One region of the Streptomyces sp. BYX5S genome, then DNA from elsewhere that is predicted to be linked to it. Evidence: riboswitches for the same ligand, from Rfam matches in the RefSeq annotation. Region 1 holds a riboswitch; each other region holds the start of a gene.
What was found. A riboswitch is a leader RNA that binds a small molecule or an ion and turns the genes downstream of it on or off. The one in region 1 is predicted to bind cobalamin.

Region 2: it holds a riboswitch for cobalamin, as region 1 does, so the genes downstream of both, ACYBSK_RS09255 (cobalamin biosynthesis protein) here and nicT (Nickel transporter NicT) in region 1, are expected to answer to the same signal.
Region 3: it holds a riboswitch for cobalamin, as region 1 does, so the genes downstream of both, ACYBSK_RS13130 (ABC transporter substrate-binding protein) here and nicT (Nickel transporter NicT) in region 1, are expected to answer to the same signal.
Region 4: it holds a riboswitch for cobalamin, as region 1 does, so the genes downstream of both, ACYBSK_RS31450 (ribonucleoside-diphosphate reductase subunit alpha) here and nicT (Nickel transporter NicT) in region 1, are expected to answer to the same signal.

The regions. Positions count from the first base shown of each region.
Region 1 is NZ_CM138829.1:3,150,637-3,152,829, reverse strand. Features, by position in the region: gene ACYBSK_RS14325 (GNAT family N-acetyltransferase) at 1-218, shown strand, start outside; gene ACYBSK_RS14320 (inorganic diphosphatase) at 361-786, shown strand; cobalamin riboswitch at 790-1,020, shown strand; gene nicT (Nickel transporter NicT) at 1,052-2,170, shown strand.
Region 2 is NZ_CM138829.1:2,046,587-2,048,779, forward strand. Features, by position in the region: gene ACYBSK_RS09250 (cobyric acid synthase) at 1-361, opposite strand, end outside; gene ACYBSK_RS09255 (cobalamin biosynthesis protein) at 358-1,314, opposite strand; cobalamin riboswitch at 1,352-1,495, opposite strand; gene ACYBSK_RS09260 (hypothetical protein) at 1,605-1,826, opposite strand; gene ACYBSK_RS09265 (inorganic phosphate transporter) at 1,843-2,193, opposite strand, start outside.
Region 3 is NZ_CM138829.1:2,879,389-2,881,581, forward strand. Features, by position in the region: gene ACYBSK_RS13130 (ABC transporter substrate-binding protein) at 1-874, opposite strand, end outside; cobalamin riboswitch at 905-1,031, opposite strand; gene ACYBSK_RS13135 (hypothetical protein) at 1,109-1,786, shown strand; gene ACYBSK_RS13140 (PepSY-associated TM helix domain-containing protein) at 1,895-2,193, shown strand, end outside.
Region 4 is NZ_CM138829.1:6,989,269-6,991,461, reverse strand. Features, by position in the region: gene ACYBSK_RS31450 (ribonucleoside-diphosphate reductase subunit alpha) at 1-1,247, opposite strand, end outside; cobalamin riboswitch at 1,369-1,499, opposite strand; gene ACYBSK_RS31445 (GNAT family N-acetyltransferase) at 1,608-2,108, opposite strand.

The DNA.
Region 1 (2,193 bases):
GGGCGCAGGGCCGCGGCATCGGCCGGCTGCTCGTCGCGCACATGCGGGAGCGGGCGCGGGCCGCCGGCCTCGACCACGTCCGCGTCGTCGCGCACCCGCCCGCCGAGGGCTTCTACACCGGCGTGGGCGCGCGCCGCACCGGCACCGTGCTCGCCCGTCCACCGGCCGTCGCCTGGGACCGGCCCGAACTCGAATTCACCATTCCCCCGGCCGCCTGAGGGGTTCCGCCTCCGCCGCGCACGGCGCACACTCGTGGCGTCGGAATGCGGCAAGGAGGCCACATTGGGCAGCAGTCAGGCAGGCGCCGAGGCGTTCGACGTGATCGTGGAGATCCCGCAGGGATCCCGCAACAAATACGAGATGGACCACGATCTCGGCCGGATCCGGCTGGACCGGATGCTGTTCACGTCGACGCAGTACCCCGCCGACTACGGTTACGTCGAGGGCACGCTCGGCGGCGACGGCGACCCGCTCGACGCCCTCGTGCTCACCGGCGACGCGACGTTCCCGGGCTGCGCCATCGAGTGCCGGGCGATCGGCATGTTCGTGATGAGCGACGAGAAGGGCCCGGACGAGAAGGTGCTGTGCGTCCCGGCACACGATCCGCGGCACGAGGCGACCCGGGACATCGAGGACATCCCCGAGTTCGACCGCCTGGAGATCACCCACTTCTTCGAGGTCTACAAGGACCTCGAACCGGGCAAATCCGTCGACGGCTCCCACTGGGAGGGCCGGGACAAGGCCTACGAGGAGATCAGGCGGGCCCGAAAGCGCGCCCAACGGTAGGTAGTAGGGTGGTCGGGCCGTGGTGCTCGGGAAGACCGGTGACGTCCCCTCAAGGGACCATTCCGGAGCGGCCCTCGCCACTGTGATCGGGTTCCGACCGCGCGTCCTTCACGTCTCGCGGCCGGGGCGCGCCGTTCCATCCTGTACGCCACTGGCGGCACACCAGCCGCTGGGAAGGCCGGAGCGGCGGGCACGCCCGTAAGCCAGGAGACCGGCCACGGCATCTCACGAAGTGATCCACGAGGTGCTGGAGCGTGATCGACGCATGACCCTGCCCGGGAACTCCCCGACCCCTGCCCCGAACTCCCCACCCCCCGCCTTCCGTTGGCGCCGCGAGGACACGCTGCGCACGGCCGGACTGATCGCGGTGATCGCCGCGCTGCACGTCGTCGCGTTCGGCGTGCTCTTCCTGCTCGTCGTCCCCGGACACTACGAAGTGGACAACAAGGCCTTCGGCATCGGCCTCGGCATCACCGCGTACACGCTCGGCATGCGGCACGCCTTCGACGCCGACCACATCGCGGCCATCGACAACACCACCCGCAAGCTGATGGCCGACGGCAAGCGGCCCGTTTCGGTCGGCTTCTGGTTCGCGCTCGGCCACTCCAGCGTGGTCGTCGCCATGGCGGCCCTGGTCGCGGGCGGCGCGGCGCTCGCCGGGACCCTGATGAACGACGGCTCGACCACCCACCAGGTGCTCGGGGTCGTCGGCACGACCGTGTCGGGTACGTTCCTGTACCTCATCGCGGCGCTCAACCTCGTTGCCCTGATGGGCATCCTGAAGGTCTTCAAGGCGATGCGCGCGGGCTCCTACGACGAGCGCGAGCTCGAAGAGCACCTGGATTCCCGCGGGTTCATGAACCGGATCCTCGGCCGCTTCACCAGGTCCATCACCCGGCCCGGCCAGATGTTCCCGCTGGGCTTCCTCTTCGGTCTCGGCTTCGACACCGCGACCGAGGTGACGCTGATGGTGATGGCGGGCAGCGGCGCGGCGGCGGGCCTTCCGTGGTACGCGATCCTGTGCCTGCCGCTGCTGTTCGCCGCGGGCATGAGCCTGTTCGACACGCTCGACGGCACGTTCATGAACTTCGCCTACCAGTGGGCGTTCTCCAACCCGGTGCGCAAGGTGTTCTACAACCTCACCATCACCGGCCTGTCGATCGCGGTCGCGTTCTTCATCGGCACGATCGAACTCGTCGGCGTCCTCCACGACAAGCTCGACCTCACCGACGCGGTCACCGGCTGGATCGCCGGGCTGGACCTCGACAACGTCGGGTACGTGATCGTGGGCCTGTTCGTGGTCGTGTGGGCGGCGGCGATCGCCTACTGGCGGCTCGCGCGGGTCGAGCAACGGTGGTCGGCGCGAGTGGCCGACGGCGCGTAAATCGGTTGCCGGGGCGCGCGGCC
Region 2 (2,193 bases), 1.1 Mb from region 1:
GGCATCCGACGACGGTGTCCATCAGCGCCGCCTGCCGCCCGCCGTGGTAGCCGCGCGCGCTCAGCTCGCCCACGGGTTTGCCCATGAGGACGACCTGGCTGCTGCGGTCGCTGCCCGGCTTCAGCAGGACGGGGTTCATCAGCGCGCTCGGCTCGACCCGGGCGGCCTGCGCCTGCATGGCCTGCGCCCGGCCGATCTCGGCACCCTCGCGGGTCACGAAGGAGTTCAGGGACATGTTCTGCCCCTTGAACGGCGCGACCTTCACGCCCTGCCGCACCAGCCACCGGCAGATCCCGGCGGTGACGACACTCTTCCCGGCGTCGGAGGTGGTCCCCGCGACGAGGAGCCCCCCGCCCGTCATCGTCGCGCCCACAGCAACCGCCCGCTCACACAGACTCCCAACGCCAACAGAGAAACCCGCCGTGACAGCCGCACGGCCCGATCCACATCACGCACCTCGACGGCGCGCCCCGGCTCGTTCAGCACCGGCCGGTGCTCGACCCGCCCGCCGTACGCCAGCGTCCCGCCGAGCCGCACCCCGAGCGCCCCCGCGAAGGAGGCCTCGACGACGCCGGCGTTCGGACTGGGGTGACGCCGCGCGTCGGCCCGCCACGCGGCCAGCGCCTCCTTCGGGCGGCCGCCCGCGAGCACCGCGAGGACCCCGGTGAGCCGCGCCCCCGGCCAGCCCGCCACGTCGTCGAGGCGGGCCGAGGCCCAGCCGAACCGCCGGTACCTCGGGGACTTGTGGCCGACCATCGCGTCGAGCGTGTTCACCGCGCGGAAGGCGACCAGGCCCGGCACCCCGCCGAGCGCGCCCCACACGAGCGCGCCCACGACGGCGTCGGAGGTGTTCTCGGCGACGGACTCGACGACGCCGCGCGCGATCCCGTCGGCGTCGAGGCCCTCGGGGTCGCGCCCGCACAGCCGGGGCAGCAGCTCCCGCGCCAGCTCCACGTCCCCGGCCTCCAGCGCGGAGCCGACGGCCCGCGCCTCCCGGCCCAGCGAGGTGCCCCCGACGACGGCCCAGGTCGCGGCGGCCGTCAGCGCGACGGAGGCGGCGGGGGAACGGCGTACCAGACGGGCGGTGGCGGCGGCGAGAGCGGCGGCGCCACCGGCACACACCGCGGTGTGCAGGGCGCCCGCGCCCCGGTGGTCCCGCCACAGCACCTGTTCGACGGCGCCCGCGGTGCGGCCGAAACCGGCGACGGGGTGCCCTCGGCGCGGATCACCAAGAAGGAGGTCGGCGAAGATTCCGACGGCGGCACCGCACGCGTACACGCGCTCGTGCCGCCAGTTGCCGCGCGGGGCGAACATGGCGGTGGGTGTCCTCACTCAGGGTGTCCACGCCCTGGTTCGACGAGACCGGCAGCGAGAGTTCCTGGCTCGCCCCATCCGGAAGAAGGGGGCTCACAGTGGCGGGACCGCGCCGGATTCGCACCGGCTTCCTCAACTGCTGCCGTATATGGCGGGGGAAGTCCACCACGCTCCGAGTTGGCACGTCAACTTGCTGTTCAGGCGTACGCGGGTGGGGTGACACGAGCGGGCGGGGTGCGGGACGCCGAAACGTCCCGCACCCCGCCCGCCTGGTTCGGGGCTCGGCCTTCTCAGGCCACGATCAGGGAGATCCCGTAGACCACGGCCGCCGCGCAGAGCGCGAAGCAGAGGTAGGCCCCGGACGTCGCGACCGCCGCGGAACCGCCGCGCTGCGCCGCCGACTCCCGCTTGGACAGGCTCACGATGCCGAGGGTGAACAGGCCCACGAGGGCCACGGTGACCACGAGGCTGACGCCGAACACGGAGCCGAGGGCCGCCCAGTCGATCTTCATAGCTGCTCCTGCTTCCTTACAGCGTGGCGCCGGCGGCGCGCGCGGGGTCGTTCACCGCTCCGGCCTTCGGCTGGACGGGGATCCGGGCCTCGGACTCGACCGGCTCGACGGTGCCCACCGGCGGCGGGCTGACCGAGGCGATCGCGGTCGTCACGACACCCGGGGCCTCCTGCGCGGATTCGCCGTGCGGGTCGTCCGCCGTGACGTTGGTGTGGTCGATGGAGTTGCGGCGCGACAGCTTCCAGATGACCGCGGAGCCGGTCACGAGCAGCGCGGCGGTGAGGCCGACGCCCCACGGGCCCTGCTTGGTCAGGAACTCGGCGCCCGCGCCCACCAGACCGGCGGCCGGCAGGGTCAGACCCCACGC
Region 3 (2,193 bases), 270 kb from region 1:
TCTTCTGCTCCACGCTCTTGTCGCCCGCGTAGTCGTAGATCGCGATCACTTCGGGCCTGCGCTCGACGACCTGCTCCCACGACACGTCGCCGAACACGTCGTCCAGATCGGCGAACACGTTGCGCCCGCCCGCCTGTTGGATCAGCTGGGTGCCGAGGCCCCGGCCGCCCGCGGTGAACGCCGACTTGTCGCCGCTGTCGTACACGAACACGGGGACGTCCGGGGCGTCCTCGACGGCGGCGGCCGCCTTCGCGACCCGGCGCCGCAGCTCGGAGACGAGGGCGTCGGCGCGCTCGGAGACACCGAAGATCCGGCCGAGGGTGCGTATCTCGGCGTAGGTGTCGCGCATGGTGACGTTCTTGCCGCCGCAGTACTCGCGGTTGAGGTACGTGTCGATGCCCGCGTCGGCGAACGTGGCGCGCGAGCGGCCCTCCTTCTCGTCGAAGGCGCTCGCATAGCCGCCGTAGACGAAGTCGGGCTCCGCCTCCAGCACCTTCTCGAACGAGGGCGCCTTCCTTGCCAGTTCGGGTACGGAGGCGAAGTCCTCGCGCAGGTCCGGCAGGACGGCGGAGTCGGGGAACGCCGTGCCGACCATGCGGCCTCGCAGGCCGAGGGAGAGCAGGAGTTCCGCCGGATGCTGATGGATGGTCACCACGCGCGACGGCGGCTTGTCGTACGTCGTGGTGACGCCGCAGTTGTCGACGGTGACGGGGAAGCCCTTGGCGGCCGCGGCCTTCGGGCGGTTGTCGGCGCTCCCGGAGTCCGGCCCGGAGGGGCCGCAGCCGGCGGTCAGTACGGTCGCCGACAGTGCGGCGACCGTGGCCGCGACACGGGCGAAGCGAGAGCGATGGGGACGGCTGGAACCGTCGTACACGTGAAGCCTCCTACGGAGTCCGCGCTCCTCGGAATGGGCCCGCGACGGACCAGTGGCCTGACTTCCGGGAGGGCGCGGACGCGCGCTTCCCGGTCACAGTGGCGGGACCGTGCCGGATTCGCACCGGCTTCCTGTCATCCGTCGCGGCGATGACCTGCTGATCCTATGCAGCGGCTGACCAAAGACAAAGACAAGGCAAACTGGCGCTCGCCCTGATGCCAAGATGGGGCGGCCATGACTTCAGGCTGGGGTGCCCGCGCCGGACGGGCCGCGATGTTCGCGGCCGTCTGCGTGCTGCTCACGGCGCTGGGGCACACGCTCATGTCGGGCGCGGCGATGCCGTGGTGGGCGCTGGGCGCGGCGTTCGCGGTCACCGGTGCGGTGGCCTGCGGCGCGGCCGGGAGGGAGCGGGGGCTCCTGCCGGTGGTGGGCCTGGCCGTGGTGGCGCAGGGGGCGCTTCACCTGTTCTTCTCGTGGGCGCAAGGGGGTACTGCCGCGCACGCGCACGGTGCGGGTGGCGGGGGCATGTCCGGGATGGGGCACGCCGCACATGACATGGGCGGCATGACGGGTTCGGGCATGTCGCCGACGGACATGTCGCCGACGGACATGTCCGCCACGCACATGTCGCTGACGGACACCTCCTCGGTCGGCATGTTCCTGGCCCACCTGCTCGCCGCCGTGCTGAGCGGGCTCTGGCTCGCGTACGGGGAGCGGGCCGCGTTCCGGGTCGCGCGGGCCGTCGTCCGCCGTATCGCCGCGCCCCTGAGGCTTCCGCTGCGGGTCCCGACTCCGCCGCACCGCCCCCGCATGCCTCTGCGACGCACGCGGCGCGACCGCGCACCGCGTGTCCTCCTCCTCGCGGACACGATCACCTCCAGAGGGCCACCCGCACGGGACGCTGTCGCCTGACGACAGCCGGTTCGAGTCCCATGCACCCCTTGCACCGGATCCGGTGCGCCCAGGGCCGCGCAGGCCCGCGCCCGGACTCCGTGCTGCCCAAAACACTGGAGGACCACGTTGTCCGTCACCTCAGAACCACGCCCCGCTGAAGAGAGCCCGCAGGCTCCGCCACCCGGCCGGACGACCGTCAGGTCGGCGGCGTCGTCACTGCGCCCGCTGGTGCGCCGACTGCACTTCTACGCAGGGGTGTTCGTCGCCCCGTTCCTGCTGGTCGCCGCCGTCACGGGGCTGCTCTACGCGGGCTCGTTCCAGGCCGAGAAGATCGTGTACGCGCATGAACTGAGGGTTCCCGTCGGCGAGTCCGAGCTGCCGGTCGCCGATCAGGTGGCCGCCGCCCGCACGGCACACCCGGAGGG
Region 4 (2,193 bases), 3.8 Mb from region 1:
TTGGCGGCGTCCTTGAAGGTGAGCCAGCCGTTGCCGGTCTGCGCGAGGGTGCGCATCATGCGGCCGTACAGCTCGCGGGCGGGGATCTGCTTCTGCGCCTTCCCCTCCGCCTCGGCCTTGCGGTACGCGGCGTCGAACTCCTCGCCCCACAGGTCGACCAGTTCGGGCACGTCGGCCGGGGAGAACAGCGACCACGGCTGGTCGGCGTTCACGCGGCGCATGAACTCGTCCGGGATCCAGTGCGCGAGGTTGAGGTTGTGGGTGCGGCGCGCGTCCTCGCCGGTGTTGTCGCGCAGCTCCAGGAACTCCTCGATGTCGGAGTGCCAGGTCTCCAGGTAGACCGCGGCGGCGCCCTTGCGGCGGCCGCCCTGGTTCACCGCCGCCACCGACGCGTCGAGCGTCTTGAGGAAGGGGACGATGCCGTTGGAGTGGCCGTTCGTGCCGCGGATCAGCGAGCCCCGGCTGCGGATGCGGGAGTACGAGAGGCCGATGCCGCCCGCGTGCTTGGAGAGGCGGGCCACCTGGTGGTAGCGGTCGTAGATCGAGTCGAGCTCGTCGAGCGGGGAGTCGAGGAGGTAGCAGCTCGACATCTGGGGGTGGCGGGTGCCGGAGTTGAAGAGGGTGGGGGAGGAGGGCAGGTAGTCGAGGCGGCTCATCAGGCCGTACAGGGCGGCCACCTCGTCGAGCGCGCGGACGGAGTCGTCCTCGGCGAGACCGCAGGCCACGCGCAGCATGAAGTGCTGCGGGGTCTCGACGACGTGCCGGGTGAGGGGGTGGCGCAGCAGGTAGCGGCTGTGCAGGGTGCGCAGGCCGAAGTAGCCGAAGCGGTCGTCGCCTGCCGGGTCGACGAGGGCGTCGAGGCGGGCGCCGTGCACGCGGACGAACTCGGCCGTGCGGTCCGCGATCAGGCCCTCGCGGTGGCCGACGGCGACGGATTCGGTGAACCGGGTGACGCCCTGGGAGGCGGCTTCGGCGGCGATGGCGCGGGTGAGCAGGCGGGCGGCGAGCCGGGAGTAGGCCGGGTCCTCGGAGATCAGGCCGGCCGCGGCCTCCGTGGCGAGATCGCGCAGCTCGGCCTCGTCGGCCCGCGCCGAGCGCCCGCGCAGGGCGGCCGTGGCGATTCTGCCGGGGTCGGCGTCGGGGAGGTCGGCGGTCAGCTCGGTCAGCGTGCGCAGCAGCGCGGTGCCCGGGGCATCGGCAGCGGCATCGACCGTGGCTGAAGCAGGATCAGCGGGCGCGATGGTCACGTGGAGGCTCTCCCTCGCTCGGCTCGGGGCCTGCGGGGAGGTGGTGGCAGCGCGGGCGCACGGGCCCTCGTCCACCGGCCCTTTCCGCGAGGCCCGGACGTCGTCGACGCCCAAGCCGGACGGCTCGGGCGTACCGTCGACAGGTCATCGGACTCGCGCGGGCGGTTTTGTACGCCTACGCACACCGTTGCGGGACAGTTCCGGATTCGCACCGGATTCCCCTGCGGCGACAGCGAGAGCGAGCATACATGTTGTGTCGGGCTTGTGCTTCAGCCCCATATCTTGTGTGTCGGCGTGTCCGGAGGTGAGTCCGGAGGTGAGTGCGGTGCGTCACGAGGTGGGCCCGGCGCGTGACGGACCTCAGCCGTCGGACAGCTTCAACTCGTACGCCCGCAGCAGCACTTCCGGGACCGGCTCCCAGTCCCGCTCCGGGACCCGCGTGAAGCCGAGGCGCTCGTACAGCCGGTGCGAGGAGGTCGCCACGGGCTGCGTGCACAGCACCAGGGCCTGCTTCCCGGCCGCCCGCGCCCGCTCGATCACGGCCCGTACGAGCGCCTCGCCGACGCCCTTGCCGCGCGCCTCGACCGCCACCGCGAGCATCCGGAACTCGGCCTCGCCGGGGCGGGACACCTCCGCGTACGGGTGGTCGTGCGAGGGAACGTACGTGACGCCGCCGACGACCCGGCCCTCGGGGTCCTCCGCGACGAGCACCTCGGCCTGCCGTGCGCGCTTCTCGACGTCGCGCAGCTCGGCGGCGTACCAGTCGTCGTCGCCGAACGCGAGGAGGCCGCTGCCGAGATAGGCGCGGGCGCTCAACTCGCCGAGGACGTCGTACTCTTCGGGGCGCACAGTTCTGATCACGAGGTCATGGTTACGCGACGTCCGGCCGCGCCCGCAACGCTTTCCCGGAAAACGCGTCGGGCCCCTCCGCCGTGGAGGGGCCCGA